Regions from separate parts of the Vibrio sp. STUT-A11 genome, predicted to be linked through region 1. Evidence: riboswitches for the same ligand, from Rfam matches in the RefSeq annotation. Region 1 holds a riboswitch; the other holds the start of a gene.
What was found. Region 1 has a riboswitch for lysine ahead of tet(35) (tetracycline efflux Na+/H+ antiporter family transporter Tet(35)). Riboswitches for the same ligand answer to the same signal wherever they lie in the genome.
Positions count from the first base shown of each region.

Region 2: it holds a riboswitch for lysine, as region 1 does, so the genes downstream of both, lysC (lysine-sensitive aspartokinase 3) here and tet(35) (tetracycline efflux Na+/H+ antiporter family transporter Tet(35)) in region 1, are expected to answer to the same signal.

Region 1 covers NZ_AP026763.1:2,151,777-2,168,301, forward strand. Annotated here, with positions in the region: His leader region at 1-126, opposite strand, end outside; gene tet(35) (tetracycline efflux Na+/H+ antiporter family transporter Tet(35)) at 306-1,907, opposite strand; lysine riboswitch at 2,016-2,196, opposite strand; gene OO774_RS10125 (H-NS family nucleoid-associated regulatory protein) at 2,788-3,195, shown strand; gene OO774_RS10130 (inosine/guanosine kinase) at 3,318-4,622, opposite strand; gene OO774_RS10135 (hypothetical protein) at 4,739-5,008, opposite strand; gene mnmA (tRNA 2-thiouridine(34) synthase MnmA) at 5,200-6,342, shown strand; gene hflD (high frequency lysogenization protein HflD) at 6,353-6,970, shown strand; gene purB (adenylosuccinate lyase) at 7,122-8,492, shown strand; gene OO774_RS10155 (DUF3833 domain-containing protein) at 8,590-9,126, opposite strand; gene OO774_RS10160 (chalcone isomerase family protein) at 9,123-9,719, opposite strand; gene OO774_RS10165 (DUF2878 domain-containing protein) at 9,679-10,191, opposite strand; gene OO774_RS10170 (cyclopropane-fatty-acyl-phospholipid synthase family protein) at 10,198-11,454, opposite strand; gene OO774_RS10175 (DUF1365 family protein) at 11,448-12,257, opposite strand; gene OO774_RS10180 (NAD(P)/FAD-dependent oxidoreductase) at 12,259-13,551, opposite strand; gene OO774_RS10185 (SDR family oxidoreductase) at 13,565-14,290, opposite strand; gene OO774_RS10190 (nuclear transport factor 2 family protein) at 14,287-14,706, opposite strand; gene htpX (protease HtpX) at 14,912-15,781, opposite strand; gene OO774_RS10200 (hypothetical protein) at 16,098-16,265, shown strand; gene bioD (dethiobiotin synthase) at 16,327-16,525, opposite strand, start outside.
Region 2 covers NZ_AP026763.1:362,044-378,568, forward strand. Annotated here, with positions in the region: gene metH (methionine synthase) at 1-1,919, shown strand, start outside; gene lysC (lysine-sensitive aspartokinase 3) at 1,983-3,335, opposite strand; lysine riboswitch at 3,440-3,618, opposite strand; gene OO774_RS01725 (alanine--glyoxylate aminotransferase family protein) at 3,847-4,968, shown strand; gene OO774_RS01730 (PglL family O-oligosaccharyltransferase) at 5,019-6,797, opposite strand; gene uvrA (excinuclease ABC subunit UvrA) at 6,865-9,687, opposite strand; gene galU (UTP--glucose-1-phosphate uridylyltransferase GalU) at 9,836-10,708, opposite strand; gene OO774_RS01745 (LuxR C-terminal-related transcriptional regulator) at 10,888-11,532, opposite strand; gene OO774_RS01750 (single-stranded DNA-binding protein) at 11,810-12,349, shown strand; gene csrD (RNase E specificity factor CsrD) at 12,586-14,595, shown strand; gene OO774_RS01760 (MSHA biogenesis protein MshI) at 14,607-16,052, shown strand; gene OO774_RS01765 (type II secretion system protein M) at 16,049-16,525, shown strand, end outside.

The sequences.
Region 1 (16,525 bases):
TCGGAAGAATGTTATCTCCCGAGGGTTTTAAATCTGAAATTCTTTGATTTTAACCTCCGGGAGTTTCCTGTCTCCCGGGTATGCGCACATCTCCCGAAAGACTAGATTGGGTGATGATGGTGATGAATGTTCATTACAAAATTGCGCATACTTATTTAGACTCTGGTTCGTTGTTCTGTTGGTAAACAACACTAACCAAGCTGATTGCTTTTTTCAACTATTAATTTCAAAAAAATTCAATTTGTATAGTACAAATAAAAAAGGAGGCCGAAGCCCCCTGTATTTTTTATCATTAATTCAATCAGTTAAGCACTCTGGCATGATTCTATTTTCGATTTAGACAACCAAGAGAGTACGCTACACACAATCACAAAAGTCACAGTGGCTGCTGTGAATGACATTGCGATAGACGCCGTCATCCCCAGAGTAACGAAGCCAACGCACGACACTAGCGCCACAGATAGCGCATAAGGTAGCTGTGTCGACACGTGGTCAATATGATTACAACGAGCGCCAGTTGATGACAAAATCGTGGTGTCTGAAATTGGAGAGCAGTGGTCACCAAATACCGCACCAGCTAGAACTGCGCTCAACATAGGCAGCATAAGTGCAATATCGGTAGCACCCGCCATATCACCCGCGATAGGCAGCATGATACCGAACGTACCCCAAGATGTACCTGTCGAGAATGCCATCAGACCAGACAACAAGAACAGAATCACTGGTAGCCAGTGTGGGTCAATATTACCTTGTGCCAACGTTGACAGGTAAGAACCCGTTTTCATGTCACCGATAACCGAGCCAATAGTCCAAGCAAAGACTAGGATCAAAATAGCGCCAAACATGGATTTTGCACCGATCCAAAGCGTGCGGATGATTTCACCCAATGGAATACCCTGCTTAAGCACAGTAAATAGACCAACCGCCAGGCCAAGCAAGCTACCGTAAATCAAAGACATGCCCACATCGGTATTCTCGAATGCACCCAATAGTGCGAATTCTTTACCATCCGCAGCCAAAGCCTGACCGCCGGTGTACATCATAGCCGCAATGGTTGCCACAATCAGTGTTACGATAGGTAGAACCAAGTCAGATACCTGACCTTTCTCGCTCTCTCGAATATCTAGCTCTTCGTTAATTTCATGAGCTTCAGGCGTATCGTTCTCTTTATCTTTATCAAAGCCACGGCCTTGAGACGCTGAAATTTCGTGCTCACGCATTTTACCCACATCCAGGCCAAACCACGCAACCGCAAACACCATCAATAAAGCGAATACCGCGTAGAAGTTCATAGGAATCAAACGAATGTATGCACCCAAAGCGGAGTATTCAGTGATGCCATGTGACACTAAGATGCCACCAATAATAGTGATAATGTAGGCACCCCAGCTCGATGCAGGCATAATCACACACATCGGAGCCGCAGTTGAATCCAGAATATAGGCCAGCTTAGCGCGAGAAACATAGAAGCGATCGGTTACAGGGCGAGAAATTGCACCAACCGCCAGGCTGTTAAAGTAATCGTCGACAAAGATGAATACACCTAAAAAGGCAGCAAGAAGTTTAGAACCACGCTTACTCTTAACGCGAGATTGTGCCCACTCAGCAAATGCTCGAGTACCACCAGAAAGTGTCAATAATGCCGTTGTCATCCCTAACAAGATTAGGAAGCCAACAATACTCATATTCCAGGAGTTAAGGCCGCCGTCTTCAATAAAGACAGAAGAGACTTGAGTACCTACATAGCTAGCGGTATCACCAAGTGACCAACTATTTAGCAGCACCGCACCAAGTACGACACCAACACCGAGAGAAATTAATACACGACGAGTCAAGATCGCCAGAGTCAAAGCGACTAGCGGTGGCAATAATGAAACAGGAGAACTAGAAAAATCTATTAAATTCATGATCTTCAAAAACCAAAGTTTGGCTAGAGATCTACTGCAGACAAGTTACGTTTTACTTAAACGTACTCATGTTGAACTTAGCGACAGGGAAGCGAACACTCCACCCAACCCTACAGTAGCGCTCCATAGTTTAATGTAAATATACTATGGCAGTGTTGTTCCTTTCGGATACAACCCCAACAAGTAATGTTGATGGATTACTTGCTTCGGCAATCTTCGCCTTCCACTATTATTCATTGGCATCACCCCAATAATAGCTACTCTTCGAGACTGCGCCTCTACGGCAATAAAAAACAATTGACCGCCAATTATACAAATTAGCAACAAATTATCTGTAATATTGCATCAGGTGGCGCCATTGTACTTATGATGAGAGTCAATGCAACACATCAAACTAAATTAAACCTATAAAACTCAGTTAAACCAATCTAAAGTGTTAACTCACTCCGATGTTACCCAAATCATTATTGTGCAACTAACATCATTTCAATTACGCTTTCTATGAAACTTTATTACTACATTCAATTCCCATGTTTTTTGTAACACTGATAATTAAGGTAAATGTAATGCGAATACAAAGAGACTTTATCTTTACCGCCAAGTAAAAGCATCTAGGCGCTTAATAAAAGTAATTACACAATTTCTGTGATTAAAATTATGCGGGCTAACTTGAATTTCCACCTTATAAGTTTTAATTCTCAATAATAATATTACTTTCTCTAAAAAAGTGGCCAAAATTAAACGAAATCATGATTTAGTATTTGCACATAAGTAAAAGATAAAGTTAAATATAAGGACTTACTATTTATTTGTAGCATGGCATTATTTCATCGTAACGATAAAAGGTGCCAAACACATTAACCTATTAATAGGAATCGTTATGTCTGAGCTGACTAAAACACTTCTAAATATCCGTAGCCTTCGTGCGTTTTCTCGTGAGCTGACTCTTGAACAATTGGAAGAAGCTCTAGATAAACTGTCTACTGTTGTAGCAGAGCGTAAAGAAGCGGAAGAAGCGGAACTCGCAGCACAAGCTGAGCAAGAAGCTAAGCTTGCTGAAATCGCAGAAAAAATTGCTCAAGACGGTATTGACGTTGAAGCTCTTATTAATGCGCTATCAGGCGAAACTAAGACTAAAGCAAAATCTAAGCGTGCGCCTCGCCCTGCGAAATACAAGTACACTGATACTAACGGTCAAGAAAAAACTTGGACAGGCCAAGGTCGTACACCTTCTGCAATCCAAGAGCAGCTTGATGCAGGTAAATCACTGGATGATTTCCTAATCTAATTTCTGGATATATAAAAGGCTCCTCAGGGAGCCTTTTTTGTATCTATTAGACAAATAAAAATGGCGCATTTCATAATGCGCCATTTTTTACATTTGTAAATGAGCTGTTAACTTAGACTATATTAACGCTCCCAATATGCCTCTTCCAGACTATCTTCGCGCTCTGGTAAGCCTCGTGAAAGACGTGGAGAATGCTGAACCAGCACTTCATAGCTCGCACGGTTTGCGTATTTGCAAACTTGCGAAAAAGAAGAGTAAGTTAAATACTCGTTGGTGTGCTTACTTGAGTTAGGCACATTTTCTTTATGGTATTTATTTGCCGCCATGTCATGTAATACCGCAGACAAAGCCGCATCACCTGCACCATTGGTATTCTTAATTTTTTCCGGACCACCCATATATGGTGAAATATGAGAATACACTTTAATCGGTGTTTCACAGGCGTCTTTTTGTGCTGGTCGGCTAAATTCGTAGCGATTAAACTCTGCAATTGATCCTGGCAGCAATGGCAAAGTGGTCTCACGCTTGGCGTTATCTTCTGTATAGCCAGCCATAAATAATCCAACAGGACCAGCAGTACAAAGAACTAAATCTGCCCAGTCCAGCGTCTTGTCTGATGCAGCTAAAGGATCAGACTCACCAGTCAGAGCTTCGGCTTCATCTTCATTCATAGCAACAACAGAAACATGGTCACGAATAAATTCTTGCCAATATTGAGGATCGTCCTGAATTACAAATTTTGTACCCAATGTGAGTACAACTGGCACATCATACTTTTTCGCATACTCGATCGCCTTCATGGTTGCTTCGGGCATTGGGTCGCCCTCTTTGCAACGTACGAGGTAAGAAGTCAATAAAAGCGCAGACGCATTTTTGAAGATTTTCTCTGGGATGCTATCGGGATGAAGTTGGTTCATCTGACCTTCGCTGATAGCAAAAGTACGTTCACCGTCTTCTGTAATAAGAGCAAAACAGCGCCCTATTGAGCCATTAACACCTTGAAGGTAGTTAAGATCCATACGACTTGATGTATTACACAAATAACGGTAGCCGTAGCTGCCAATTCTAATGTCCTGACTCATTACCCCAAGCAAGGTAGAACGATCATCAGCTAGAACAGAGTAATTGTGCAAAGTGTTGCCAATCGTACCACCAGCGTATTCGTTGGTGATGAGGTTCTCTTCTTTTAGATACTGATAAAGCGCTTCTGCCGTTGCATCATCAATAACCAATGAGTGACCTTTACTCAAACCATATTTCTCAATCACATCTGTCGACACTTTTGCTTCAATATCGACCAGAGTTTGATCAATGCCGATGATGTGAGTACGCGTCATCTTCTTGCTTTCTTGTGCTTGACTGACTAATGGGTCACGAGCATGAACAGGAAAATAATGCTTGGATTTGCGTTGTCCAGGAAATTTCATATTGTTAGTCTGAGTAAGGGATGAAAAAGAAAACGGATTCTATACCGCGAATAATATTGCGGCAATAAAAGCGATTATAGCAAACGTTTGCCCGCCTCTTTTTTCTCTTCGATGACTTATTCTCCTTCCATAAAGCTTAAATCTGGCAGTTGATCCAGGTGCTCGCTATAGCGTTTTAGATTAAATTCACCTTCGTTTTTCATCACATCAAATACTTCAATCGACATCGCACATGCCATCATTGCCACTGCATCTTCGCGAGACGTCCCCGTCATCATTAGACGCATCAGAGTTTCTTTGGCTTGAATCGGATTGCCATCTTCTAATTGGTTTTCAACAATCTCAATTAACTCAGCTTCTTGCATAAATTGGTTTTCTTCAGTCATCTTGATATTACCTCTTGGATTTTTGGCAACTATGCCATATATATCCCTTCTATACTTATCGAATTCTCACGCCGTATTTTCTTTCGGTTAAATTTACATCAAAATCGAAGTGTGAGTTCGATCTCGGATCTGTCACCGGTCTGTGGATTCTGGTAGAATCTGCCTCCCGTTTATTTAAGTGGTGTTTAGTAATGTCTGACAACAGCCAAAAGAAAGTCATCGTCGGTATGTCCGGCGGCGTTGATTCATCTGTTTCTGCGTATCTTCTAAAGCAACAAGGCTACCAAGTTGAAGGCCTGTTCATGAAGAACTGGGAAGAAGATGACAACGAAGAGTATTGCACAGCAGCAGAAGATTTAGCCGATGCTCAGGCAGTATGTGACAAGCTTGGCATCCACCTACACACCATTAACTTTGCTGCCGAATACTGGGATAACGTATTTGAGTATTTCCTTGCGGAGTACAAAGCAGGCCGAACGCCTAACCCAGACATTCTTTGTAACAAAGAAATTAAGTTTAAAGCGTTCCTTGAATTTGCTGACGAAGTACTGGATGCAGATTACATCGCGATGGGCCACTACGTACGCCGTTCTTTCCCAGAAAACTCTTTACCTGGTGAAGAACAGGAGAAGCCACAGATGCTGCGTGGCCTGGATAGCAACAAAGACCAAAGCTACTTCCTATACACATTAAGCCACGAGCAAGTTGCGCGCAGCCTGTTCCCAGTTGGTGATTTAGAAAAGCCGGAAGTACGCCGAATCGCGGAAGAACAAGATTTAATCACAGCGAAGAAAAAAGATTCTACCGGTATCTGTTTTATCGGTGAGCGTAAGTTTACTGAATTCCTTGGCCGTTACCTACCCGCTCAACCTGGTAACATCGAAACGCCAGAAGGCGAAGTCATTGGCCAGCATCAAGGACTGATGTACCACACGCTTGGTCAACGCAAAGGTCTGCACATTGGCGGCCGTAAAGGCGGCGGTGGTAATGAAGACCCATGGTTTGTTGGTGAGAAAGACCTCGAGCGTAACGTGCTGATTGCCGTTCAGGGTAAAGATCACCCAATGCTTAAATCAGAAGGTCTACTTGCATCACAACTGCATTGGGTAGATCGTGAGCCAATTCGCGATGTTATGAAGTGCACAGTAAAAACTCGTTACCGTCAGCAAGATATTCCTTGTACAATCATCCCTATCGATGATGAGAACATTAAAGTGATCTTTGACGAGCCACAAATTGCAGTGACTCCAGGTCAATCCGCTGTGTTCTATAAAGATGACGTTTGTCTGGGTGGCGGTATCATCGAACAACGCATTAAATATTCTCAAGCTTAGGAGTTGTTACGTGGCGAATACACTTTATGACCGTACTATCGCGTTTGCTGGCATTTGCCAGGCTGTTGCTTTGGTTCAACAAGTAGCGAAAAACGGACATTGTGATCAAGATGCCTTTGAAACATCCATTAACGCTATTTTGAACACCAATCCAGCCAACACGATTGGTGTATTTGGTCGTGAATCCAACCTGAAGCTCGGTCTGGAGTGTCTGGTTAAAGGTATTGATAGCACGCCATCTGGCAGCGAGCTGACTCGCTATATCATCAGCCTGATGGCATTGGAACGTAAATTGACTGCCCGCAACGACGCCATGTCACAACTCGGTGATCGAATCCAGATGGCACAGCGTCAAACCGATCACTTCGAGTTGATGGACGATCAAATGATCAGCAACCTGGCAAGCATTTATCTGGATGTTGTCAGCCCTATTGGTCCGCGTATTCAAGTTACGGGTACTCCTGCAGTACTACAACAAACCTCAATCCAGCATAAAGTACGTGCTCTGTTATTATCTGGTATTCGCAGTGCCGTACTTTGGCGTCAGGTTGGTGGTAAGCGTCGTCACTTGATCTTTGGTCGCAAGAAAATGGTCGAACAAGCACAGATCCTGTTGGCCCGCATGTAAGAATGACAACTATCAGCTCGCGTTTATCGCGAGCTGATTTTTTTTAGATGAAAACCACTCTCGCGCAAACGTTTGCGCAATGTTCGTGACAAATGCCATAGTTATTGGTATAACGCTCACGAAATTTAGAAACCCAATTCAGGAGAACATCATGGAACTGTCAGCATTGACTGCTGTTTCACCAGTAGACGGCCGTTACGGAAGTAAGACGATTGCGTTACGCGAAATTTTCAGTGAATACGGTCTACTTAAATACCGTACTATCGTTGAAGTCCGCTGGTTACAAAAGCTAGCTGCTACTGCTGAAATCGCAGAAGTGCCAGCATTCAGCGCAGAAGCTAACCAATTCCTAGACGACCTTGCTGCAAACTTCTCTGAAGAAGATGCGCGCCGAATTAAAGAAATCGAGCGCACAACTAACCACGACGTAAAAGCGGTTGAATACTTCCTAAAAGAAAAAGTGGCTGATGTTCCTGAACTACACGCAGTAAACGAATTCTTCCACTTTGCATGTACTTCTGAAGACATTAACAACACATCACACGCTCTAATGCTAAAAGAAGCGCGTGAAACCGTAATTCTTCCAGAAATTCGCAACCTAATCGACGCGATCAAAGCGCTTGCTGTTGAATACCGCGACATTCCACTTCTGTCTCGTACACACGGCCAGCCAGCTTCTCCATCAACAATGGGTAAAGAGATGGCTAACGTGGCGTACCGCATGGAGCGTCAATACAAGCAGATCGAAAACGTTGAAATCCTAGCGAAAATCAACGGCGCAGTAGGTAACTACAACGCTCACCTTTCAGCTTACCCAGAACTAGACTGGCACAAATTCAGCGAAGAGTTCATCACTGAATCTCTAGGTGTAACTTGGAACCCATACACAACTCAGATCGAACCACACGATTACATCGCTGAATTGTTCGACGCGGTTGCACGTTTCAACACAATCCTAATCGACTTTGACCGTGACGTTTGGGGTTACATCGCACTAGGCCACTTCAAGCAAAAAACTATCGCTGGTGAGATCGGCTCTTCTACGATGCCGCACAAAGTTAACCCAATCGACTTTGAAAACTCTGAAGGTAACCTAGGTCTTGCGAACGCAGTATTCGGCCACCTAGCGCAAAAACTGCCAATCTCTCGCTGGCAACGTGACCTGACTGACTCAACCGTTCTTCGTAACCTGGGTGTTGGTGTTGGCTACGCAGTGATTGCATACACTTCAACACTTAAGGGTATCAGCAAGCTAGAAGTTAACCGTGAAGCACTACTTAAAGAGCTAGACAATAACTGGGAAGTGCTTGCAGAGCCAGTGCAAACAGTAATGCGTCGTTACGGCATCGAGAAGCCATACGAGAAGCTGAAAGAGCTAACTCGTGGTAAGCGTGTCGACGGTGAAGCAATGCGTGTATTTATCGACGGTCTTGAGCTTCCTGATCACGAGAAAGCACGTCTGAAAGAAATGACGCCAGCGAACTACATCGGTCAGGCAATCGAGCTAACTGATAAGCTATAAGCGCTAATTTAATTAGCCAGACATTGAAAAGGTTGACGTGAAAGCGTCAACCTTTTTTGTTTTATACGGGTTCAGATAATGGCAAAGATACGTAACGTTATTGTCTTTGAAAAAATAACGTTATGGTCCCTACTTCGACACCAAACTTCTTAATTTTAGTCAGGTTAAAAACGTGTCTGTCATCCTGACGATAAAGCCAGTCATCAAAAGTAACAGTAAAAGTGTCATCATCTACTTTTAACTCAAAATCATATTGCCACTGCAATGCATTACCTCGCTCTTGACCAGTTGCCACGCCAATAATATCGTCTGCTTTTCCCTGATAACGGTTATTTTCCAGCTTGTTAATCACCCATATTCGTTGGTCTAGCTCGCCATCTTCGAATACGAAATCCTCCACTAGCGTCAACTTATTGCCTTTTACAGTGCCAACAATATCCACTTCGAAGCGTCTGGTTTGCTTATCGGTATAGTCTTGAACCATCCCCCACGCTTTCACATTGCCCTCAAAGTAACCAAACAGATCAAAACTAGGCTTGCTGGTCTGATAATTGTCTATGTCTGCTGAGCATGAGCTTAGAAAAATGGTAACGATGCTAACCGTCACAATGATTAAACGATTGAAAACATTCATTGCCTTACCTGTCCTATTAGTTGTTTACGAAGCTTCGGGAACTCAGTTTTTGGTGACAACCAAATGGAGAGAAAAGCATCATTCAATCCCTCATCTTCAACATAACCCACAGTTTTAGAGGCGCTGTCCCCGGATTGACGATAAAGAAGCTGCCCCGCTTTCCCGTCTGTCACGTAAGCAAGCTCATCGCCTTTCTTTATATTCGGGTACATCTTATTGAGCTCAGAAAGCCATTGTTGACGTCGCTGCTTATTCACACCGAGCTTTTGCCATTGTTCGTCCGTTACCTCAAGCAGCTGTTGCTTAGTGACGTCACGCTGATAATAAATTTCGAGCGCAATTGGATGAGGAGAGACATCAGCACTAACCTGATAGCGTCCTTCCGGCGCCCTTAAACGTGACTCATAAATATCAAAGATAAACCAAGTCAACTTTGCTTCACCGACCGTTTTCCATTGACGCCATTGCGCTGTATTCACATGGGCGGTATGGGCACCCGCACTCTGTGCATACAGCGGAATCGGCAAAATGAGTCCAGAAAGGAGTAACACGCTAATTAGATTCTTGGTTAACTTTCCCTGTAAGCTTTTCATTTCCATACACCCTAAGTATCAGTAGCGTTACGACGCACCATTCCACGAATAAAACCATCAGTGTGAAAAAGACATCGTAACCAAAATCAACTGCTTGGAGTTTGTAACCAGCGAAATAACTCGCTGATCCCCCAATGCCGCCTATTACTGATACGTAAGTTTTGGGGAAACGATACAAAACTGGCTTAAGCTGGTAGGCATACCAGGTAAACATTAGCCACAGGCATAGCAACCACAGTGGCAACCATAAGGTTGGAAAGATCAGAACAGAAAACTGTTGATTTAGGCTATCAAGGGCAAGCCCGAACACGACAACCACAACGATGGGTTTCAATGCAGCCGCATCGTTCAAGGCACAGTAGGCAATGGTGACCAATGTGAAGCAAAGGGTAAACCATTGCCACTGATAGGTACCGAGTACCGCTGCAAGCCAGCAAAGTTGAAACCAGGTTGAAGCAAGCAACACTCTCATGACGAATTAAGGTCGCTGAAAAGTCATGTGCACTGTGCTAATGGTTCGTGCTAAAAAACCACCCTCGCAATAACTCATGTAATAACGCCACATTCTAATAAATCGGTCATCATAACCTAGCGCGCGAACTTGTTTCTCAGCTTGATTAAACCGGCGATGCCACTCATTGAGTGTTTTCGCATAATCGAGGCCGATATCGAACAGGTCTCGTACGACAAGATCACTGTACTTTGTCGCCGCTTGAGTCAGAGATGTCACTGACGGTAAAAATCCACCTGGAAAAATGTACTTCTGAATAAAATCGACGTTATTGCTGTAATATTCATAACGCTGATCGGCAATAGTGATCGCCTGAATAGCCATTAAACCACCGGGTTTCAGCAGTGACTCACACTTCTTAATATAAGACGGCAAAAACGCTTTCCCCACCGCTTCAATCATCTCTATCGAAACTAACTTGTCATACGTGCCATCAAGGTTTCGATAATCTTCTTTAAGCAAGGTGATTTTATCCGACAAGCCTTTCTCTTCAATCTGTTGCTTGGCGTAGGCGTGCTGTTCTTCTGAAATGGTGGTGGTGGTCACCCGACAGCCATACTGCTCAGCCATATAAATCGCCATCGCGCCCCAACCGGTACCAATCTCAATAACGTGATCGGATGGTTTTAGCTCGATCTGTTGGCAAAGACGATCCATTTTATTGATTTGCGCTTGCTCTAGTGACTCGTTATCTTGGTGATACAGCGCCGAAGAATAAAGCATGTTGCTATCAAGAAATGATTCATACAGCGCATTGCCGAGATCATAGTGCGCATGAATATTTTTGCGAGAATTATCCTGGGAGTTGCGGTTAGCCCAATGGCTGACTTTGTAAAACAACTTGGTTATCCAACTGCCCTGCTCCTCTATTTGATCTAATGCGCGCATGTTTATCGCCATTAGCTTCATCAATGCCGTCAGGTCTGGGCTATCCCACCAGCCATCCATGTAAGCCTCACCTGCAGCGATACTGCCGCCTCGTAAAATTCGTGAGTACAAGCCGGGATGTTTCACCTCAATGGTAGCAACAACAGCCTGACCGTTATACGAACCATCAGGCGCAGAAAACCGTTCACTTCTTTCTGTCGTTTCTGAATTAAAGCTCTCAATTAAGGTTAAACAACCAAATTCCATTTTTTTCAAACATTGAACGATCACTCTGCGAGCCGCTTTTTGAGTTGTAGTCAGTTCGCACGGTAATGTGATTACACTACTATTCAACATGCAGAATTCTCCTTGTTATTTCTTTTCTTATTTTTCTTTTCTGGCTTTGTATTACTTTCATCTGAGTATTTAGGATGAGAATAAAAAGGCGCACCTTTTCTCCATAACTTTAATGCGTGCCAGTAAATCCCCAATACCACTTTTACCGTTTGGATAGGAGTCACAACTAAGCATGTCATCAGGCTTTTGCTTGATAAAACTTTCGCTTTCATCGCCATTGTGGCATCAAAATGTTTATCACCTTTGTGACACTCTAAATGGATATTGAGTTTGTCGGTCAGCGGTTTAATCTTCCACTGGTATTGTTGGTCAATAGGGTTAAACGGAGAGACATGGAACGCTTTCTCTTGTTTCCAGCCAAATTGCTCATCATCCTGATCAGCAGAAACGGCATAATAGTGACGCTCATTCCACGGTGTATTGCTTACTTCAGCCAGCAAATATTTCCATTCACCCTGCTTGTTATAAACATAGTAGAAATTAACCGGACTAAAATAGAGTCCTAAATAGCGCAGGTGACACACCGCAATAACTCGACCATCACATTTCACGCCTGTCAGGCGTTCTAATTTGTCTTGTACTGCCTTTTTAAGGCTGCCCTCACCGACATAATCACTGCGCTTAAACCTCGCCCAGTGCCACCAGCGGGTACCGAAACCCCATACTTTACTTTCAAGCTCATCAATTTCATCGAGATCAATAGCCGGCATAAATAACGAATAATTCAGTTCATGCGACACGGGCGTGAATCGTCGGTGTCTTACATTGCCGATAAACAACCGGCTGTTCATCCCGCTAACCATATTACGCCGCCCCTTTCTGTAGAGTAGCCACCGTCTGTTCTCTGGTTTTGTTTCCCAGCGCTTTCACCACATCTAATGCGCTACGTACGCCATCTTCGTGAAAGCCGTTGTACCAATAGGCCCCGCAAAACCAAATATTCGAAACACCCTGAATCTCATCCTTCCGCTGTTGAGCCGCTATAGATTCGGTGGTAAATACCGGATGATCGTAAGTGAACGTGCTTAGAATTTTGCTCGCATCGATTCTGTCTGTACTGTTCAACGTCACGCAAAACGTGTGTGTCGCGTCCAAGTGCTGGAGTATATTCATATTGTAGGTCAGCGATGGAAGTCGTCGTCTTTCCCCTTCACATCCTTCTAACAGATAGTTCCAGGAAGCCCAGGCTGCTTTGCGTTTTGGCAGTAAACTCGAATCAGTGTGTAAAACCACTTCATTCGCTTGATAAGCCATATCACCGAGAATACTTTGCTCCTCGGCGGTTGGTTCATTGAGTATTCTCATTACCTGATCACTGTGGCAAGCGAAGATTACTTCATCGAACCACTCTGTGGTTCCGTTTACCTGTAAAAGCACTCGGTCTTTTGTTCGCGTCACACTTTCCACTGGGCTGTTGAGACGGATATTTTGTGCAAACCCTTGAGTCAATGGCGGAATGTAAGCGCGAGAGCCACCTTTGATCACATACCACTGTGGACGATTCGTCACATCAAGCAAGCCATGATTCAAGAAGAAACGTAAGAAAAACATCAACGGAAATGCACGCATATCCGCAAGTGTCGAAGACCAGATCGCCGCGCCCATAGGAAGAATATAGTTATCGGTGAAGAACTGGCTAAACTGGTGCTCATCGAGGAATTCACCAAGCGTTTGCATGTTTGTCGGTTCTTTGCCTGCAAACGATTTTGCTAACTTATTAAAGCGAAGGATCTCAAAAATAAAACGATAGAACTTTGGATTTACCCAATTGCGCTTTTGCGCGAACAGTGTCGAAATCGTATGACCGTTGTACTCTAACCCGTTACCCTTGTTGCGGACGCTAAAGCTCATTTGAGTTGGTATACCTTCTACGCCAATTTCATTCATCATCTTGATAAAATTTGGATAGGTACGGTCGTTATAAACGATAAAACCAGTGTCAATGGCATAGTCTTTTTCATCAACAGTGACATCAACGGTTGCGGTGTGCCCACCGATGTAATCATTCGCTTCAAATAAAGTGATGTCATGGTCTTTGTGCAAGTAATAACCGCATGTCAGTCCGGATATCCCAGTGCCTATAATTGCAATTTTCATATTTTCTTCCTTTTTACGACACGAGTTTACGCATTAAGCGGGCTTGCCAGCGGTATGGAAACAACGAAATGAAGCGAAGAATGCTGGTAAACCTCGCAGGAAAATAGATGTGACTTTTGTTTGCTGAAAGCTGCTTCCTGATCGAATCAGAGGCTTGCTTGACAGAAATGATCATCGGCATTTCAAAGGTGTTTTTGTCGGTCAACGGCGTCTCGACAAAACCAGGAAAAACCGTCACCACTTGTATGCCTTTCTTGGCGACATCTAACGCTAAAGTACGCGCGAAATAACTGACTGCAGCTTTTGACGCGCCATAGGCTTCCGCTCTCGGTAGCGCGACTTCCGACGCAATCGACCCCACGATCACGATGCGGTGACCTGGCTCAAAATAGGTCTGGCAGGCTTCGACGCAGTTTGCTACGCCGATAACATTAACGTTCATTACCCGCGCCAAAAGTTTCGCGTCAACGTGGCCATTGTCCATGTACTCACAATCACCCGCGTTGAAAAACCAGGTGTCTGGAACAAAGCTAAGTGAAGACAGGGCCTGCATGGTTTCTTCGTAACTCGTTACGTCAAAGCGAAGCGTTTCTATCAGCGAAGAATGTTTACTTAACTCATCAAGTACACTTTCGTTACGCCCGCAAGCGATCACGCGCCAACCTGAATCTGCGTAATCGAGGGCAAGCTGCTTGCCAATTCCTGATGTCGCACCAGTAATCAAAATATACCCACTCATTGTCCGATCCTCTGCTTTACCATTTTTACCACTGCTCCAAGTAGCGGTAGGTTTTCATAAAGCATTTCTCCGAGATCGAAGTAATCTCGGTGGTAGATGACTTGACCGTCAGAGAACTTAAGATGAGACGCACCGTTAACCGTAATGGGTGAACCGTTTTGCAGTTTGGGATGAAGTAGTTCCATGGTCCAGGTAATAAAGCCGCTTTCTCCTACCTGTTGGTGCTCATGAATATCAAAGTCGCAGCGGATAACATTGGTGTAGAGTGACTGGAAGTATCGGTAGAGCGCAATCCTACCCTCCAAACGATGGGCTGCGTCTTCAAACACCACGTCAGGGTGATATACTTCTTCGAGCAGATGTAGATTCTCTTTGCTGAGCTGCTGGTAAACATCGACGACAGACCGTATTTCCATTTCGTTGCTCCTACGACGCACCTTAAATTACAAATGTTGTACAAAAATATCATACGTACAACATAGACTAATCAATCAAAGTTGTACAAAAAATATTTTGTATAACTTTGTTTCACTAGATTAAATACGTGATTAAGGAGGATAGCGATCAGGCAGACGAAAAAAAGGCTTGGTAAAAACCAAGCCTTTTCAGAAAATTATTCGATTAGTACTGTTGATTGCGCAGAGCGTTAATACGCTTGTCGAGTGGTGGGTGGCTCATTAATAGCTCTGTCAAAGACTGCTTACCGTTGATACCAAACGCCATCATTGTGCCATCTAACTTCGATTCCTGGCTCATTTTCAAACGCTCAAGAGCGGCAATCATTTTCTCTTTGCCGACCAGACTAGCGGCACCTGCGTCTGCATGGAACTCACGGTGACGGCTGTACCACATGGTGATGAAACTTGCTAAGAAACCGAACACCAGTTCCAGCACCATAGAGACACCAAAATACACCATCATGTTTGAACCCTGACCTTCTTCTTCATCATTAGACGCCACAATGTTGGCGATAAAACGGGACAAGAAGATCACGAACGTGTTCACCACACCTTGCATCAGGGTCATTGTGACCATGTCACCATTGGCAATATGGCTCACCTCGTGTGCCAACACAGCTTCGGCTTCATCACGAGTCATGTTATGTAACAGACCCGTAGAAACCGCAACCAAAGAGTCATCACGCTTTGCACCTGTCGCGAAGGCATTTATATCTGGTGAATCATAAATTGCCACCGTTGGCATACCGATCCCTGCTTGCTGAGCCTGACGGCCTACTGTCTCCAACAACCAATGCTCTGTTTCGTTGCGTGGACTCTCGATAACCATACCGCCGACTGAACGCAGCGCCATGCCTTTTGACATCATTAATGAAATGAGTGCACCACCAAAGCCAAAGACAGCAGCCATAACTAACAGGCCAGACAGACTGCCCGGCTGCATTCCAGTTGTAGCGTAAACAATATTCAGAACAACACTAAGTACTAGCACGACGGCCAGGTTAGTTGCCAGGAATAACATAACTCGCTTCATTACTTTTCTCCGAGGAAGCTTATTGTTGTAAAAGCCGATCCCATTTGGTTTCGTGCTCCGTTGCGTTATAGATATAGTCTATCGATGTTAAAAACAAGGTTAAGCAATAAATTGCAACATTTGTTTTCTCAGCTGAAATAAATCGTAAATTTTTATAGTCTAAAAACAGTATTTTAGACTAGGTTTAGACTTTGGTCTTATTGTCCCGTTGAATGAGCGTGCTAAATTCAACTCAGATGAACGAAAACCGAGCTTACACTGAACGCTTAGCAAAGCCGAGTAGCTCAAAGATTCCATGTCTTGAGGGAAAAAAATCATGGTAGAAACGAACGACTATCAAATGGCTATCGATTTACTACGTTGCCACCTAGGTATCTCAGAGGACGAGGCAAAGCAACAACTTGGTATTTCGACTGATGATCATATGGCTAATCGTATTGCAGAAACGCAACACGCATTGATGGGACTCGGTAACGACAAGTAATCCTCGTAAGGTTAACGAATAAAGAAAGGGCTGCGTTGTGCAGCCCTTTCGTTTTTCTGTTTTAGCGTTGAAGCAGAGGATCGATGTTAATGTATTTACCGAGCTCTTTGCGCTTAGCACTTGGGACATACGGAATTTCACCTAATTTAGGCACACCTAAACGGGTTTCCAGCATTTCGATGATGTCCGCATAATGCTCCGTACCCGGGTTCACGCGATTTGCTACCCATCCAACAAGGTTCAATCCATCGGCTCGAATT
Region 2 (16,525 bases), 1.6 Mb from region 1:
GTTTCAAAAACGGTATGGATATGGGCATCGTTAACGCTGGTCAGCTGGAGATTTACGATAACGTACCTGAAAAGCTGCGCGAAGCGGTAGAAGATGTCGTTCTTAACCGTCGTGATGATGCTACTGAAAGGCTTTTGGATATCGCTTCAGAATACGCTGATAAAGGTGTGGGTAAAGAGGAAGATGCCTCTGCACTGGAGTGGAGAACTTGGCCAGTCGAAAAACGTTTAGAACATGCTCTAGTTAAGGGCATTACCGAGTTTATCGTTGAAGACACTGAAGAAGCTCGTGTTAATGCGTCTAAACCATTAGAGGTCATCGAAGGCCCATTGATGGATGGTATGAACGTGGTCGGCGACTTGTTTGGTGAAGGTAAGATGTTCCTTCCTCAGGTCGTGAAGTCGGCGCGTGTAATGAAACAGGCGGTTGCTCATTTAGAACCATTTATCGACGCAGAGAAGCAGGTCGGTCAGACCAACGGTAAGATCTTACTCGCGACGGTAAAAGGCGATGTACACGATATCGGTAAAAATATCGTCGGCGTTGTATTGCAATGTAACAACTACGAGATCATCGATCTTGGCGTTATGGTGCCGTGTGAAAAGATCCTTAAAGTCGCTAAAGAAGAGAACGTCGATATTATCGGTCTGTCGGGTCTGATTACTCCGTCATTAGATGAGATGGTTCATGTAGCTAAAGAGATGGAGCGTCTTGACTTTGATCTGCCATTGCTGATTGGCGGCGCGACAACGTCGAAAGCGCATACTGCGGTTAAAATTGAACAGAACTACAAACATCCGGTCGTTTACGTCAACAATGCTTCACGTGCCGTAGGTGTTTGTACGTCACTATTGTCTGATGAACGTCGACCTGATTTCGTCGAAAAATTAAATGCCGACTACGAGCGTGTGCGTGATCAACACAATCGTAAAAAGCCACGAACCAAGCCAGTCACTCTGGAAGAAGCTCGCGCAAACAAAGTGGCAATTGACTGGAAGGCGTATACACCTCCAGCACCAAAACAATCAGGGATTCATATTTTCGACGATTTTGATGTCGCAACCTTGCGTAAGTACATCGACTGGACCCCGTTCTTTATGACCTGGTCACTTGTTGGTAAATACCCATCGATTTTCGATCACGAAGAAGTGGGTGAAGAAGCAAAGCGTTTGTTCCATGATGCTAATGAACTCCTTGATCGTGTTGAAAACGAAGGTCTGATGAAAGCACGAGGCATGTGTGGTCTGTTCCCTGCGGCAAGTGTGGGAGATGACATTGAAGTGTACACGGATGAATCGCGTTCAGAAGTCGCGAAAGTCCTGTGTAACCTTCGCCAGCAAACTGAGAAACCAAAAGGCTTTAACTACTGCTTGTCTGATTATGTCGCACCAAAAGACTCGGGTAAGCACGACTGGATTGGCGCGTTTGCGGTCACTGGTGGAATTGGCGAGCGTGAACTTGCGGATGAGTATAAGGCTAAGGGTGATGATTATAATGCCATTATGATCCAAGCGGTGGCCGATCGTCTGGCAGAAGCTTTTGCTGAATATCTGCATGAGCATGTGCGTAAAGAAATCTGGGGTTATGCTGAAGATGAGAATTTATCTAACGATGAGCTAATCCGTGAAAAATACCAAGGTATTCGACCTGCGCCTGGCTACCCAGCATGCCCAGAGCATACGGAAAAAGGACCGTTATGGGATCTTCTGAACGTAGAAGAGAATATCGGTATGTCTTTGACATCCAGCTATGCCATGTACCCAGGAGCCTCGGTGTCTGGTTGGTACTTCTCTCATCCGGATTCTCGCTACTTTGCGATCGCGCAGATCCAGGAAGATCAGTTAGAAAGCTACGCTGAACGTAAAGGTTGGGACAGGCTTGAAGCAGAAAAATGGTTAGGTCCGAATATTAACGGTTAATCCAACGGAAAGAGAAAGGGCTGCCATTCGGCAGCCCTTTTTATATTGTGAGATGAACTGTGTTTATTTTTCAAAAAGCTCAGCATGCAGTTTTTGAATCGCCTGTTGCGACTCTGACTTGTGCAGTAGGAAGCACAAGTTATGCGGGCTCGCACCGTAGCAAATCATACGCAGGTTAAAGTCTTCTAATGTACCGAATACTTGTTTGGCGTATCCCTTGCTGCCGCTCATGTTGTTTCCGATAAGAGCTACCAAGCATAGGTCGTGCTCTACTTCTACTTTACACAACTCTTCTAGTTCTTCTCTTACGGCTTGAGGTAGCTGTGGTGCACCACCAGAGGTATCTGTTTGGTCTAGGGTTAACGAAACACTGATTTCTGAAGTGGTAATCAGGTCCACTGAAATTTTGTGTTTAGCCAGAATCTCGAACACTTTAGCCAGGAAGCCGTATGCATGGAACATGCTTGCACTACGTAGAGTGACCATAGTCTGGTTGCAACGCAATGCAAGAGCTCGGTATAGCGGCGAGCTTTCTACTTGGTGACGAATCCATGTGCCACCTGCCTCTGGATCTTTAGAAGAGCCAACAAACACCGGAATGTCGTGGCGTAGTGCTGGAACCAGTGTAGAAGGGTGGAGGATCTTGGCACCGAAGTTTGCCATTTCTGACGCTTCACTAAAGCTGATCTCTGGGATTGGTGACGCTTTTGGCGCAATACGTGGGTCTGTTGTGTAGATGCCCGGAACGTCGGTCCAGATTTCTAAGCCAGAAGCTTTTACGCCTTCAGCAATGAGTGCGGCACTGTAATCACTGCCACCACGACCTAATGTGGTTGTATTACCTTCTTTGTCTGAGCCGATGAAGCCCTGGGTGATGACGACTGACTCCTGACAGACTGGTACTAACTTTTCTTGTGCCAGTTGAGAAATCGCTTCGACATTTGGCTCAGCACGTCCGAAGTTCGCGTCAGTTCTCAATACATCACGAATATCGAAACGTACCGCATTGATACCACGCTCTCTCATCAGTTGAGCCAGAATGTGCGTCGACATTAGCTCACCACACGCCACTAAATGGTCCGTCAGTTTAGCGCTAGCTTGGATAGACGCCGCTTCTGCAAGGCTGGTTACCGTATCAAGGATAGCGTACACCTCTGCGCTTGCTTCTGCTGCATCTCTTAGCTGACTAAGGATGTCATCATGAATTTCTGCTAGCTTACGCAGCAACTCGGCACGCTGCTCCTGATCCTGAACACCATTGGCAAGTTCTACCAGTAGGTTGGTGACACCAGAGCAAGCGCTGCTAACGACAAGGCGAGTATTTGGATTGTTTTCAATAATGGCGGCACAACGGCTCATTGCCTCGAAATTGGCAACACTGGTTCCACCGAATTTTGCTACGTTAAATGCGCTCACTGCGTTCTCCCACGACTTCCTAAAAGTAAGATATATCCGATATATTAGTGAGGAAAGGAACAGAGCAAAAAGAGAGGTACTTAGAATGATATTTGAAATATTTTACCCTCAGAAGCTCTTCATCAGACAATGCTGATGACAGTTGATGGGATTCAACCCACGTCAACCGACAAGTCAAACCCTGCAAATTTGACTTACCTCGGCACTACTCCCCCTGAATGATTGGTATTGGAATTGAGGCTCCACAAATCATCTACCTGGGTAGTGCTCCTCTTCTACATAAAGCTCAAACATTGAACGGTTTTGGCGTCATAATGTCAATGAATATTTCAATGATCCTGCAATTTTTTATTAGCGAATTTGTGACAGTGGTGTGAACTCAATACATAAGGCTAATTGCCGAGCCCTACAAAATCCATTAGTGTGAGTTCTTTGATCCCCGAGACTTACTCAAAATACTAAAAACTATTGTCCTCACTCGGGTTAAGTAACGTCAAACAAAGGAGCTCACATGCCGATCCAAAGCTTTATCCCCCCTCATCGTATCTTAATGGGACCTGGCCCTTCGGATATTTACCCGCAAGTACTACAAGCGCTAAGTCGCCCAACGGTTGGTCACCTGGACCCTCTATTTATTGCCATGATGGATGAGTTAAAACAACTGCTTAAATATGCTTTCCAGACAGAAAACGAATTCACGATTGCCGTCTCTGCACCAGGTAGTGCAGGCATGGAAGCGTGCTTTGTTAACCTTATCGAGAAAGGTGACAAAGTTATCGTATGCCGAAATGGTGTTTTTGGTGAGCGCATGCGTGAAAACGTCGTTCGTGCTGGTGGTGAAGTTGTTTTGGTTGATGACGAGTGGGGCGCGCCAGTCTCTGTCGATAAAGTAGAACAAGCACTGCAACAGCACCCTGATACAAAAATTTTGGCGTTTGTTCATGCAGAAACCTCGACAGGTGCGGTCAGCGATGCTCAAGCTTTGGGCCAATTAGCCAAACAGCACAATGCGCTATCTATTGTTGATGCGGTTACGTCATTAGGTGGGGTACCGTTAAAAGTCGATGAATGGCAATTGGATGCGGTGTACTCAGGCAGCCAAAAATGTTTGTCATGCGTTCCTGGCTTGTCTCCGGTGACATTTTCTCAGGCGGCAATTGATAAAATTCAATCGAGAACAACACCTGTTCAGAGCTGGTTCCTTGACCAAAGCTTAGTGCTTGGTTACTGGAGCGGAGAAGGTAAACGTAGCTACCATCATACCGCACCAGTGAATAGCCTGTATGCTTTGCATGAATCGTTATTGATTCTGCAAAATGAAGGCTTGGAAAATGCCTGGGCTCGTCACCAATTGATGCATGAGAAACTGAAAGACGGCCTACAAAAACTCGGTTTTGAATTCGTTGTAGAAGAAGCATATCGCTTACCTCAATTAAATGCCGTTTACGTACCGGAAGGCATTGATGAAGCGAAGGTTCGAGCTCACTTACTAGAAACCTACAACCTGGAAATTGGCGCTGGTCTTGGTGCGTTGGCAGGTAAAGCGTGGCGTATTGGCTTGATGGGCTATGCAGCTCGTCCAGAAAACGTTGCTCTATGTTTGAAAGCGCTGGAAGAGTCGCTAACAGAGTAGCGACATCTGAAGTAAAAAAGCGAAGGTTATCCTTCGCTTTTTTCGTTTCTTTACTGCTCGTCTGACTGCTCAGGTGAAGCAGATTGAGCTTGTGATAGTGGCTGGTAATTTACTTTACTGAAATCTACCTGAGGGAATAAGAACTGCGCCTCAGCACGAATTTGTTCCGCTTTACTGCTGTCGTTTAGCCCCTGATAAGCCAAGATCAAATTGTTATAGAAAGCTGGGCGTGGCTTATCTTTAATGATGCTCAATGACCAGTCAATATATGGCTGAATCAAGCTTGGATCCTGTTTATGTAAACCGATATTGAGGAAAGTGCTGTACACATCCCAGTCGAATCTATCTTTCCAGACCACTGGATTGCTGACCTGATTCAGAATATCTGGGTTCGTCGGGCGTGTTGTTTCAAATTTCGTCAATATGTAATTGGTGTGTAAGGCACTCACCATGTAGAACGTAAACACGGCAGGCAGAGATAAGCTTACTATGCGTAGCAAACTTTTGGTGATTTTAGTGAAACCGACCTGGCGATAACGCGCAACTCGCTGATCCACCCAATAAAGCAGGATGATAAAGATCACCCAATGCACTAACGAGTGATAAAACGGGTATTCAAGCTGAGAGTGCAGCACAATTGGAATAAACAATGCCACTAACGCTAAACGTGTCCCCCGTTTGGCCTGATAGATTCTGTGCAGCACTAATGTCATAACCAAGAAGATACCTAAAACAGGCAGTAACCCACCTTCTACGGCCCAATACAATAATTCATTGTGCGGGTGATCCATTGCGGGTAACCCAGCAGGGTATTTCTCGTTTAACGCATGTTGGCGAGCGGTGTAAAGCATGTACTCTGACTCAAACTTTCCGTAGCCATATCCGGTGAACGGCTTTTCAATCACCATATCTAAGGTTTGCGGGAAAGTGTAAGTACGAGCTGACTCCATGTTAACTTTCTCTGCCGCTAAACCGTTGCCTTGAGGAAAAGCGATGTGCATGACCACAACGGATAACAGCAGACCTGTCACAAGAGAAATCACCCAATGAGTGAAGCGTCGTTTGGTATTGTAGCGGTACATGTACGGGAGAATCAGCAGGACCGCGAACAGAGAAGCCAGCCAACCAGTTCGTGAGGCAAGAGCAACGATCAAAGGGATGGTTAAAACGGGTACGGCATAGAGTAAATAGACATCACTGAGCTTGCGATCGTACTTGTATGGCTGACGTGCCAGTAAGTAACTGGCAATGACTAAACCTGTTGCGAGAAAGCTGGCCATGACATTGGGTTGCTGAAATATGCCATATGGACGGTTGGCGATGGTGTTGTAGCCGAAAGGGTTACCGGGTTGTAAGTAGAGATATTGTGTCAGACCGAAAATGGCTTCGATCACAACAGCCAACACGATAAACCACAAGATTCGTTGACGATGCTTATTGCTGAAATGGAATTGCTGCAATACAACGAAAAATAGTAAGCCACTCCACAGGCCAATAAGTTTGTTGGCGGCTAAGTGACTATTCGCATTTGGATAAAAAATCGGAACGGTCATAATGATGACGCTGATAAACAAGCCGATAGTCAGTTTTGAATATCTTAACGCTTGATTGCGGGCGAGTTGATAACAGCCAATCCCTAACACAAAGCTAAACGCTATCCAGGAAGTCACATTGAAGGATAACGCCAATCCTGAACCACCTGGATTTGGCATAAAAAAGTGCATTGCCAGTACAAACAGTACTGCCAAAGAGAGGAGAAACTTGCGATTGAGAGGAGCCTGAACTTTTTGTGGTGAAAGCCTTGTTCCACTTACATGTATAGTTGCCATAGACATTGCGTTGTTTTGAATGAAAAAAGACCAGCAATGGCTGGTCTTGGTACTTTACCTGTTTTTTCTATTTCAACATAGGACTAAGGAAGCGCGCTGTGTGTGATCCTTCGACCAAAGACACATCTTCAGGTGTGCCTTGAGCAATGATCTCTCCACCGCCTTGGCCACCTTCAGGGCCGAGATCGATAACCCAGTCGGCTGTTTTTATTACGTCCAGATTATGTTCGATGACCACGACAGTGTTGCCGTGATCACGCAGACGGTGCAGTACCGATAATAATTGCTGGATGTCATGAAAGTGCAGGCCTGTGGTTGGCTCATCCAGAATGTAGAGCGTTTTGCCAGTATCACGTTTGGATAATTCTCTGGCCAGTTTCACCCGTTGTGCTTCGCCGCCGGACAGTGTTGTTGCCGCTTGACCAAGGCGTATATAAGACAGGCCTACATCCATTAAAGTTTGCAGTTTACGTGCAATGACCGGTACGGGTTCAAAAAACTCGCGAGCGTCTTCTACCGTCATCTCCAAAACTTCATCAATCGTTTTGCCTTTGTAGCGAACTTCCAACGTTTCACGGTTGTATCGCTTGCCCTTACATACATCACAAGGAACATAGACATCCGGCAGAAAGTGCATTTCTACTTTGATTACGCCATCGCCCTGACACGCCTCACAACGACCGCCTCGAACATTAAAACTGAAGCGTCCTGGCTTGTATCCGCGTGAACGTGATTCTTGCGTCCCAGCAAACAATTCGCGAATCGGAGTAAAAATGCCAGTGTACGTAGCAGGGTTAGAACGAGGTGTGCGACCGATTGGACTTTGATCGATGTCGATGACTTTATCAAAGTGCTCCAGACCTTTTATCGATTTGAAAGGTGATGGATGTGCAGTTGTGGCACCATTTAATTGGGTATGAGCAATCTTGAAGAAAGTATCATTAATCAGCGTTGACTTGCCTGAACCTGACACGCCGGTAATACAACTAAACAGACCAACTGGCACTGACAAGTTAACATTTTTCAGGTTGTTACCCGTTGCACCAATAAGCTCGACGGTTTTCTTAGGATCGCGAGGAGTGCGCTCTTTTGGTACGGCAATCTCTTTTACACCACTAAGATACTGGCCTGTTAGTGAATTAGGATTAGCGATGATCTCCGCCATTGTGCCTTCTGCTACGACATTACCACCATGAACGCCAGCACCGGGACCAATGTCGATTACATGGTCGGCACAGCGAATCGCATCTTCATCGTGTTCCACAACTAAAACAGTATTACCCAGATCGCGCAGGTGAGTTAGTGTTTTTAGCAGACGTTCATTATCCCGCTGGTGGAGGCCAATCGATGGCTCATCAAGTACATACATTACCCCAACGAGGCCAGCACCAATTTGGCTTGCCAAGCGAATACGCTGCGCTTCACCACCTGACAAGGTTTCAGCGCTGCGGGATAAGTTGAGGTAATTTAGCCCCACATTGACTAAAAACTGCAGGCGGTCATTGATCTCTTTCATGACCTTTTCAGCTATCTGTGCACGCTGTCCTTCCAGCTTGAGTTCCTGGAAGAAGGCCAGGGCATCGGCAATGCTCAGTTCTACGATCTCTGGCAGTGTCGTGTCGGCAATAAATACATTACGCGCTTCAAGACGCAGACGTGTACCGCCACAACTTGAACAAGACTTCGTCGAGATATATTTGGCTAATTCTTCACGAACAGAGTTGGATTCCGTGTCTCGATAACGACGCTCGAGCGTGTTCAGAATGCCTTCAAATGGATGACGTTTAACTCGAATGTCACCACGATCATTAATGTACTTAAACTCAATTTCCGTACGGCCAGAACCTTTTAATATGATCTCTTGCGTCTTCTTTGGCAGAGAATTAAACGGCGCATGAAGATCAAAACCATAGTGATCCGCAATCGATGTGAGCATCTGGAAGTAGTAATAATTTTTTTGATCCCAGCCGCGGATTGCACCTTGTGCCAGACTCAATGAATCATCCTGAATGACTCTGCTTGGATCAAAATACTGCTGCACACCCAAACCATCACAAGTCCCACAAGCTCCCGCAGGGTTGTTGAATGAGAATAGTCTAGGCTCTAATTCCTGCATGCTGTAGCCACATTTCGGACAAGCAAAGTTTGCTGAGAAGATAATCTCTTCACCGTCACCATCCATTGGCGCGACGACAGCAATTCCGCCAGACAACTCCAGTGTGGTCTCGAACGATTCCGCTAAACGTTGTTGTAGATCCGCACGAACTTTAAAACGATCGACGACAACTTCAATAGTGTGCTTTTTGTGTAATTCGAGTGTCGGTGGATCGGAAAGATCGCAAGTTTCACCGTCAATTCGGGCGCGGATAAACCCCTGTGCGGCGAGGTTTTCTAACGTCTTTACGTGCTCACCCTTACGCTCTTTAACGATGGGTGCCAGTAGCATCATTTTACTGCCTTCAGGCAATTCCAATACTTTATCCACCATTTGGCTGATGGTTTGGGCAGCAAGAGGTGTGTGGTGGGTCGGACAGCGAGGTTCACCGACACGGGCATAAAGCAGACGTAAGTAGTCATAGACTTCGGTAATTGTACCTACGGTTGAGCGTGGGTTATGAGACGTCGACTTCTGTTCGATTGAAATAGCTGGTGATAAGCCCTCGATATGATCGACATCGGGCTTTTCCATAAGAGACAAAAACTGACGCGCATAAGCTGAGAGAGACTCAACATAGCGTCGTTGACCTTCCGCATATAAGGTGTCGAAAGCGAGGGAAGATTTACCGGAACCACTTAATCCAGTAATAACCGTCAGTTTATCGCGAGGAATAGTCAGGTTGATGTTTTTAAGGTTATGGGTTCGGGCACCGCGAACTTCTATTTTATCCATCGTTTTTGCTCTATGTATAACCAAGTTGGGCAAGTATTACATAGTGTGATAAATGTGCAAAGGAATACTGGACAAAAAAACAGTAAATAAAAGCCCAGCATTTGAGCTGGGCTTAATCATGTGGGAATAAGTGATAAGTTTGAAAAGCTTATGCTTCTCGTTGAGTCGCGTGTCTACCTAGCTCAGACTTTTTCTCATCTTTTAGGTATAGGTTTTCGAAACAGTAATTCGTTGCTTCGATGTAACCTTCTACGCTACCGCAGTCAAAGCGCTTACCTTTAAATTTGTACGCAAGAACGCAACCTGCTTTGGCTTGTTTTAGCAGCGCATCCGTAATCTGGATTTCACCACCTTTGCCAGGCTCGGTGTTTTCAATTAACTCGAAAATGTCAGGAGTCAGGATGTAACGGCCGATGATGGCTAGATTACTTGGTGCGGTGCCCTGTTCAGGTTTTTCTACCATGTCGTCAACACGGAAGATATCGTCTTTAATCATCTCTCCAGCGATAACGCCGTATTTATGGGTTTCTTCAACTGGGACTTCTTGTACCGCGACAATAGAGCAGCGGAACTGTTTGAACAGAGCGACCATTTGAGCCAGAACGCCTTCGTCTTCATTGACACAAAGGTCATCTGCCAAAACGACTGCAAAGGGTTCATCGCCAACCAACTCACGGCCAGTAAGGATAGCGTGCCCAAGACCTTTCATCTCTCTTTGACGAATATAGGTAAAGTTCGCTGACTCAATGATTTCGCGAATGTCTACCAACAGCTCTTCTTTGTTAGTGCCGCTGATTTGATGCTCTAGCTCGTAGTTTTTATCAAAGTGATCCATGATTGAGTGTTTACCGCGACCGGTCACAATGCACATGCCATTCATACCAGCTTGGATTGCTTCTTCGACGCCATATTCAATCAATGGCTTGTTCACTACTGGCATCATCTCTTTTGGCATTGACTTGGTCGCAGGCAGGAAGCGCGTACCGTAGCCTGCAGCAGGGAACAGACATTTTTTAATCATTGGGGGGATTTCCTTTCTCGTCATTATCTTCAAGAATTTGCGCATAACTTTAACACGAGAGTTATGTCTTAATCATGAATAAAGTAGGAAAAAATGTGAGGCAGAGACCGGAAAAAGCATGAGCGGATCGAACTAAGTGTTAGAGCCGCATTAACTTAGGTCACGGTAAGTTATGTTAATTAAGACATCAGGTTCTGATCTGCCCAAGCAATGGCTTGTACGCGGTTCTTCACAGAGAGTTTTTTGAATATTTGGTACAGGTGAGATTTAATCGTAAACTCACTCACAAATAACTCTTCTGCCATTCGGCTATTCGATGCCCCATTCTGAAGACAGCGCAACACTTGTAGTTCTCGAATGGTAAGGTCTACGGTCGCGGGTGCAGTATGAGTATTGATGACATTACGATAATAGTGAAGAAGTTGACTGGACACATTTCGTGGCAGCCAATTTTGGCCATTAATGATACCTTTTAACCCTTCACCGACTCGCTCAAGCGATTCCTCAGCATAGAATACGCCTTTTAGCTGACCGAAAGAGAGCAGTTCATCTGTCGTCAAACGCTTAGGGACATTAAAAACAACCGTTTCAAAGTTTTTCCACATCAGTGGTAAATTCTTAATCGACTGAACAAGTGACTTATGCTCACTGAAATCGATGAGCAAGATTTTATTACGATGTTTCGGTTTCGCTTCCATTAAAGCATCCGTCGAGATAACTGGGATATCTAGCTCGATGTAATTTTCCAGTGCTGATACCTTCAGGTGGGCATTCTCTTCCATACTGATCAGAAATAGCTTTCTGGCATAAGCTGACTTTTTCATAAGGTCAAATCTCCCAATATTCAGAGGAGGTAGTACGTTGGCATCAAAGAAGCATCAGAGCCATATGCTTGGTGAATAAATGCGTTCAGATTCAAAGGTTCACGTCGCGATGTCTGCAACGTAAATTAAAAATGTTACCTGTGATCATTGAATAGAGTTTTTGGTTCTAGATAAGCGCCAGATAGAACACAATAGTATTAGACTTTAACCTAGTCATTAAAGCGTGTTATTCTAATGCGCTAAAATTTTAAATATCCAGATTGAAACGGAGCACATCATGGCCAGCCGTGGAATTAACAAAGTTATTTTGGTGGGGAATCTAGGCAATGACCCTGAAATTCGCTACATGCCGAATGGTGGTGCAGTAGCAAACATTACTATTGCGACCTCTGATTCATGGCGTGATAAAGCGACTGGCGAACAGCGCGAAAAAACTGAGTGGCACCGAGTAGTGCTGTTTGGCAAACTTGCGGAAGTTGCTGGCGAATACCTACGCAAAGGTTCACAAGTTTACGTTGAAGGCCAACTTCAAACTCGTAAATGGCAAGACCAAAACGGTCAAGACCGTTACTCAACTGAAGTTGTTGTTCAGGGCTTCAATGGCGTAATGCAAATGCTTGGTGGCCGAGCTCAAGGTGGCGCACCAGCTATGGGCGGCCAGCCGTCACAGCAAGGTGGTTGGGGTCAACCTCAGCAACCAGCGCAACCGCAATACAATGCGCCTCAACAACAGGCTCCAAAGCAATCGGCTCCACAGCAGCCTCAGCAGCAGTACAATGAGCCACCAATGGATTTTGACGACGATATTCCGTTCTGATCCTTGTTGAATAGAATCTCAAAGGCCGCGAATATCGCGGCTTTTTTATTATCGGTGTCCCATACTGAACAGTATTAGCTGCTCTCAAGTGATCGAAATGTTTGCCGCTAACTAGACTGTAGTGGTAAAAACATTATGCCTCTCACAATCAAACTAATACGATTGTTTATTAAATATCAATCAAGTATAAGTATTTCAATAAGGTATATAGTGAATAGAAAAGGAATTCGGTGTTCATGAGGTATACCCCAACGCTTAAACTAAGCACGCGGCTGGTGGCTTTTGTCACCATGATCGTGATCTGCGCAATGTTTATTTTGTTTGTCGGCGGCACCCTCTCTTTTAAACGGCTTGGGCAAGAATATCTTACCCATTATTTAGAAGGGATCGTTGAGGTGGTCGATAAGGAGATGGAAGATCCGGATGCGGCATACTCCATGCAGCGCTGGATGCCCAAAATGCTGCAGGCCAGCAACATTGTAGAAATGACGCTGACGACCAATAATGCGGTTGTATATCGGTTTAAAGATACATCTCATAAGATAGAAGCGTCTGTCTTATTTGAAAAAGAGTACCCTCTGGCTCACAACCAAGATTATATGATCTATTTTAAGGCGATACCTCCTTACTTAGGTTACGGTTACTCGATGCAAGCATTATGGTCGATCACGTTGGCAGTGGTTTTGATCATTTTTTGTTTGATGCGTGGCGTTGCTTGGTTGAAAGAGCAGTTAGCAGGATCAGAAATGCTGGAAGAGCGTGGCCGAATGATTTTGGCTGGCCGTGTTGAGCAATATGCAAAAGGTGATAAATCGGAGTGGCCTTATACCGCTAGTGAAGCGCTCGATGTGTTGATTGAAGAGTTGCAAGATGCGCGTCAGGAGCGCAGCAGGTTCGATACTTTCATACGAACACAAACATTTTTAGACAAGCTAACGGGAACGGCGAACCGAGTATTGTTCGACAGTAAATTGGAATCGTCTTTACTGGAAAGCGGCGCACGTGGTGCGGTGATGCTTGTACGTCTTCATGACTGGAAGTTAGCTGAAGAGGAGCAAGATAAGCAAGTTACTGATGATTTTATTGTTGAAGTCGGCAGCCTGCTATCAAACTTGGTTCAGCGTTACCCAGACGTGGTATTTTCGCGTTACTACGACTCTGATTTTGCGTTGTTTTTGCCTCACCAAGATGCAAAAGGGGTTGCGAACCTCGCCACACAATGCATTCGTCAGCTTGAAAAATTGACGCCGCCAGAACCTTTGGAAGCAGACAATTGGTGTCATATCGGCATCACCATGTTTAAAGAAGGTGAGCGTCATAGCCAGATTATTGATGAAGCAGAAACTGCATTGCGCAGTGCTCAGCTACAAAACAACAATAACTGGAGTCGTTTTAAAAAGTGGAATCATGAAGAGGAGGTTCGGGGAAGCGTTAGATGGCGCACATTGTTTGATAAAGCGCTGACTCCCGAAAATGTGATACTGTATGCACAACCTGTTTATGTGATGAATGATGCGCCTCATAAAAAACCACTGTATGAAGCGGTGACCTGTCGGATTCAAGACCCCGAAAACGGCATTGTAAAAGCGTCCAGGTTTATTGCAGCAGTCAGACAGGTCGGTTATGAAGCACAAATGGATAAGGCGGTGGTTAATAAATTCTTAAGTAGTTTTAAGGATAACTTTAATCATCCCAATTCCTATACATTGAGTCTGACTGTTACCCCATTTGCTAGCCGAGAATATTTCAAATGGTTTCGTTATGAATTGCTACAGCTGTCACGTGAACAAAGAAAGTGTCTCAATTTTGAGTTTGTGGAAGCACAATTTGTAAGACACTTAGACTTTATGCGACCAGTGGCTAAAATGCTGGCTGGTTTAGGTTGCCAACTGATGATAGGGCAAGCAGGGCGAACGATAGTCAGTAGCCACTATTTGAAAGAGGTCGACATTCGTTACCTTAAGCTCCATCGCAGCTTAGTCACAAAGATTGATCAGCGGCATGAAAACCAGCTGTTTATTCGCAGTATGTTAGGTGCTGCCGCAAACAGTAAAACCAAAATTGTGGCAGTGGGTATTGAGAACCGGAATGAATTAAATACTTTACTTGAGTTAGGTGTATACGGTGGTCAAGGTCGCTATTTCTCTACAGAGCGACAATTTCTTCCTCGTCCGCAAAAGGTGCAGCCTACTCGGTCAGAATCCCAAGTTAAGCCAGGGAGACGAAATCGCTGGCGTAAAAAATAAAGATAATATTGATGGATCTTAAAGCAGTAATCGACAAGTTTGTGCGATCGTCAGGCAGTGGTCGCGCTTGTTTTTTAGTTATTCAGCCAGACGCAATCTATTTATCATCGTCACTGAAAAGTGCTCGACCGACCCGGTTTGAAATCTCAGAATCAAACTGGGAAAGAGCGGTGGAACAAGCACTCAGTGTTGCAGCCAGTTCTTATGACTCGTTAAAGGTTGTGCTGTCTCACAACTACTATCAGATGTACCAGATCGATAAACCAGTCATGCCTCGTCATGAGTGGTCTGCTGCATTACCGTTTTTGCTGAAAGAGCTGATCTCCGAACGCGCAATAGATATCGTTGCGGACGCGGTAGAATTGCCGAACTCGAGTAAGGTTCAGGCATATGTGTTATCAAGAAAAACACTCGATAAGATTGTACAGCTCGCGAATCACGCTCAGTTATCGCTAGAAGCTATCGTTCCTGAAGACTGTGTATGGGGGCATACCGCCGGGGAACTCGGTAATTTCATTTTGCTGCAACGCAGTGTTCGCGGCCACTTCCGCATCAGCGCATTTGTCGAACGAACAATCGCATTCCATCGTTCCATTCGCAGCGTGACGCCGCCGTTGACGGGGGTTCCGTCCACTGAGCTGCAAATGGACAGTCTGTCATTGGAGCTTCAGCGCTCGATTGACTATCTGTCTTCACAGCTTCGACATGTCCAGCTGCATCAGTTGAAAGTGTGCTGTGATGAAGAAGATGAGCACGAGCTGGTTCAGTCTCTTAATTACCGTTTAAGTACCAAAGTTTCTCCTTTATTACCAGAAGGGCATGAGTTCTCAGGACATGTGCTTGCTGACACTGCGACAGGATCTAAAGAGTTACAGATTAACTTATATCCTGATTACTTAAAGCCGAAGAAGGAGCTTCTGACCTTAAAAAATGTGGTGCTTTCTTGGGGCGTCGCAGCCGCAGCTATTCTGTTCTCTTATGGGTACGTCACCTGGCAAAGTGAAGGCTTAGAAGATGAAATTGCCATTGTGAAAAGCAAAGGCAGCATCATGAAATCTGAACTGGAGAGAGTTCAGGTTCAGTTGCGCAAACATCAGCCTGACACCAGTAAATTAGCGGCAAAAGAACGTCTTGAGCGTACCGTGAAGGCTAAACGAGACTCTCTAAAAGCGGTCGGGAAATATGACGATTCACAACTGTCAGGGTATTCCGGTGTAATGCTGTCTCTTGCTAAGTTAGGCAATAAAGAAATTTCTTTATCAGAAATTCGTATGAATAATAATACTTTAAATTTGAAAGGGTTGGCTAAGGCGCCAAGTTCCGTTCCTAACTGGGTCAACCAATTTAAAGATGAAATCAGCCTTGTTGGTCGAACTTTCGATGACGTAAGTATTGGTCGTAATGAAAAAGGTATTGTTACGTTTGAACTGAAAGCTGGGGAGGATAAAAACAAATGAATGAGTTCTGGCTTTCTTTGGAAGAACGTTTCGGTGAAATGAGTGTGCGAGAAAAAGTGCTTATCGCCTTGTGTGGTTTGGTCACCGTGGTGATGCTGCTGTTTACGCTAATACTCGAACCTAAACTCAATCAAATCAATGATAATGAAAGGCAACTGAGTAGCCTAAAGCAGACCAATCAAAAAACTGAGATTGATATTTTGCGTATACAAGCGCAACTGAAAAAAGATCCAAATGCGGAAATTGATTTGCAGGTTTCTCGTCTGCTTGCTGAAAGTCAGCGTCTTTCTCACCAGTTGTCAGAAATCATTGAACACCTTATCACTCCCTCGCAAATGGCAGGGTTACTTGAGAAAGTGTTAGAGCAGCAAACGGGCATTCACTTAGTTTCTTTGCAAACTCTGCCTTCAGAGCCGATCTCCGATGATAAAGAAGTGTCTCAATATTCAGGCTACTACGTTCATCCTGTGCGT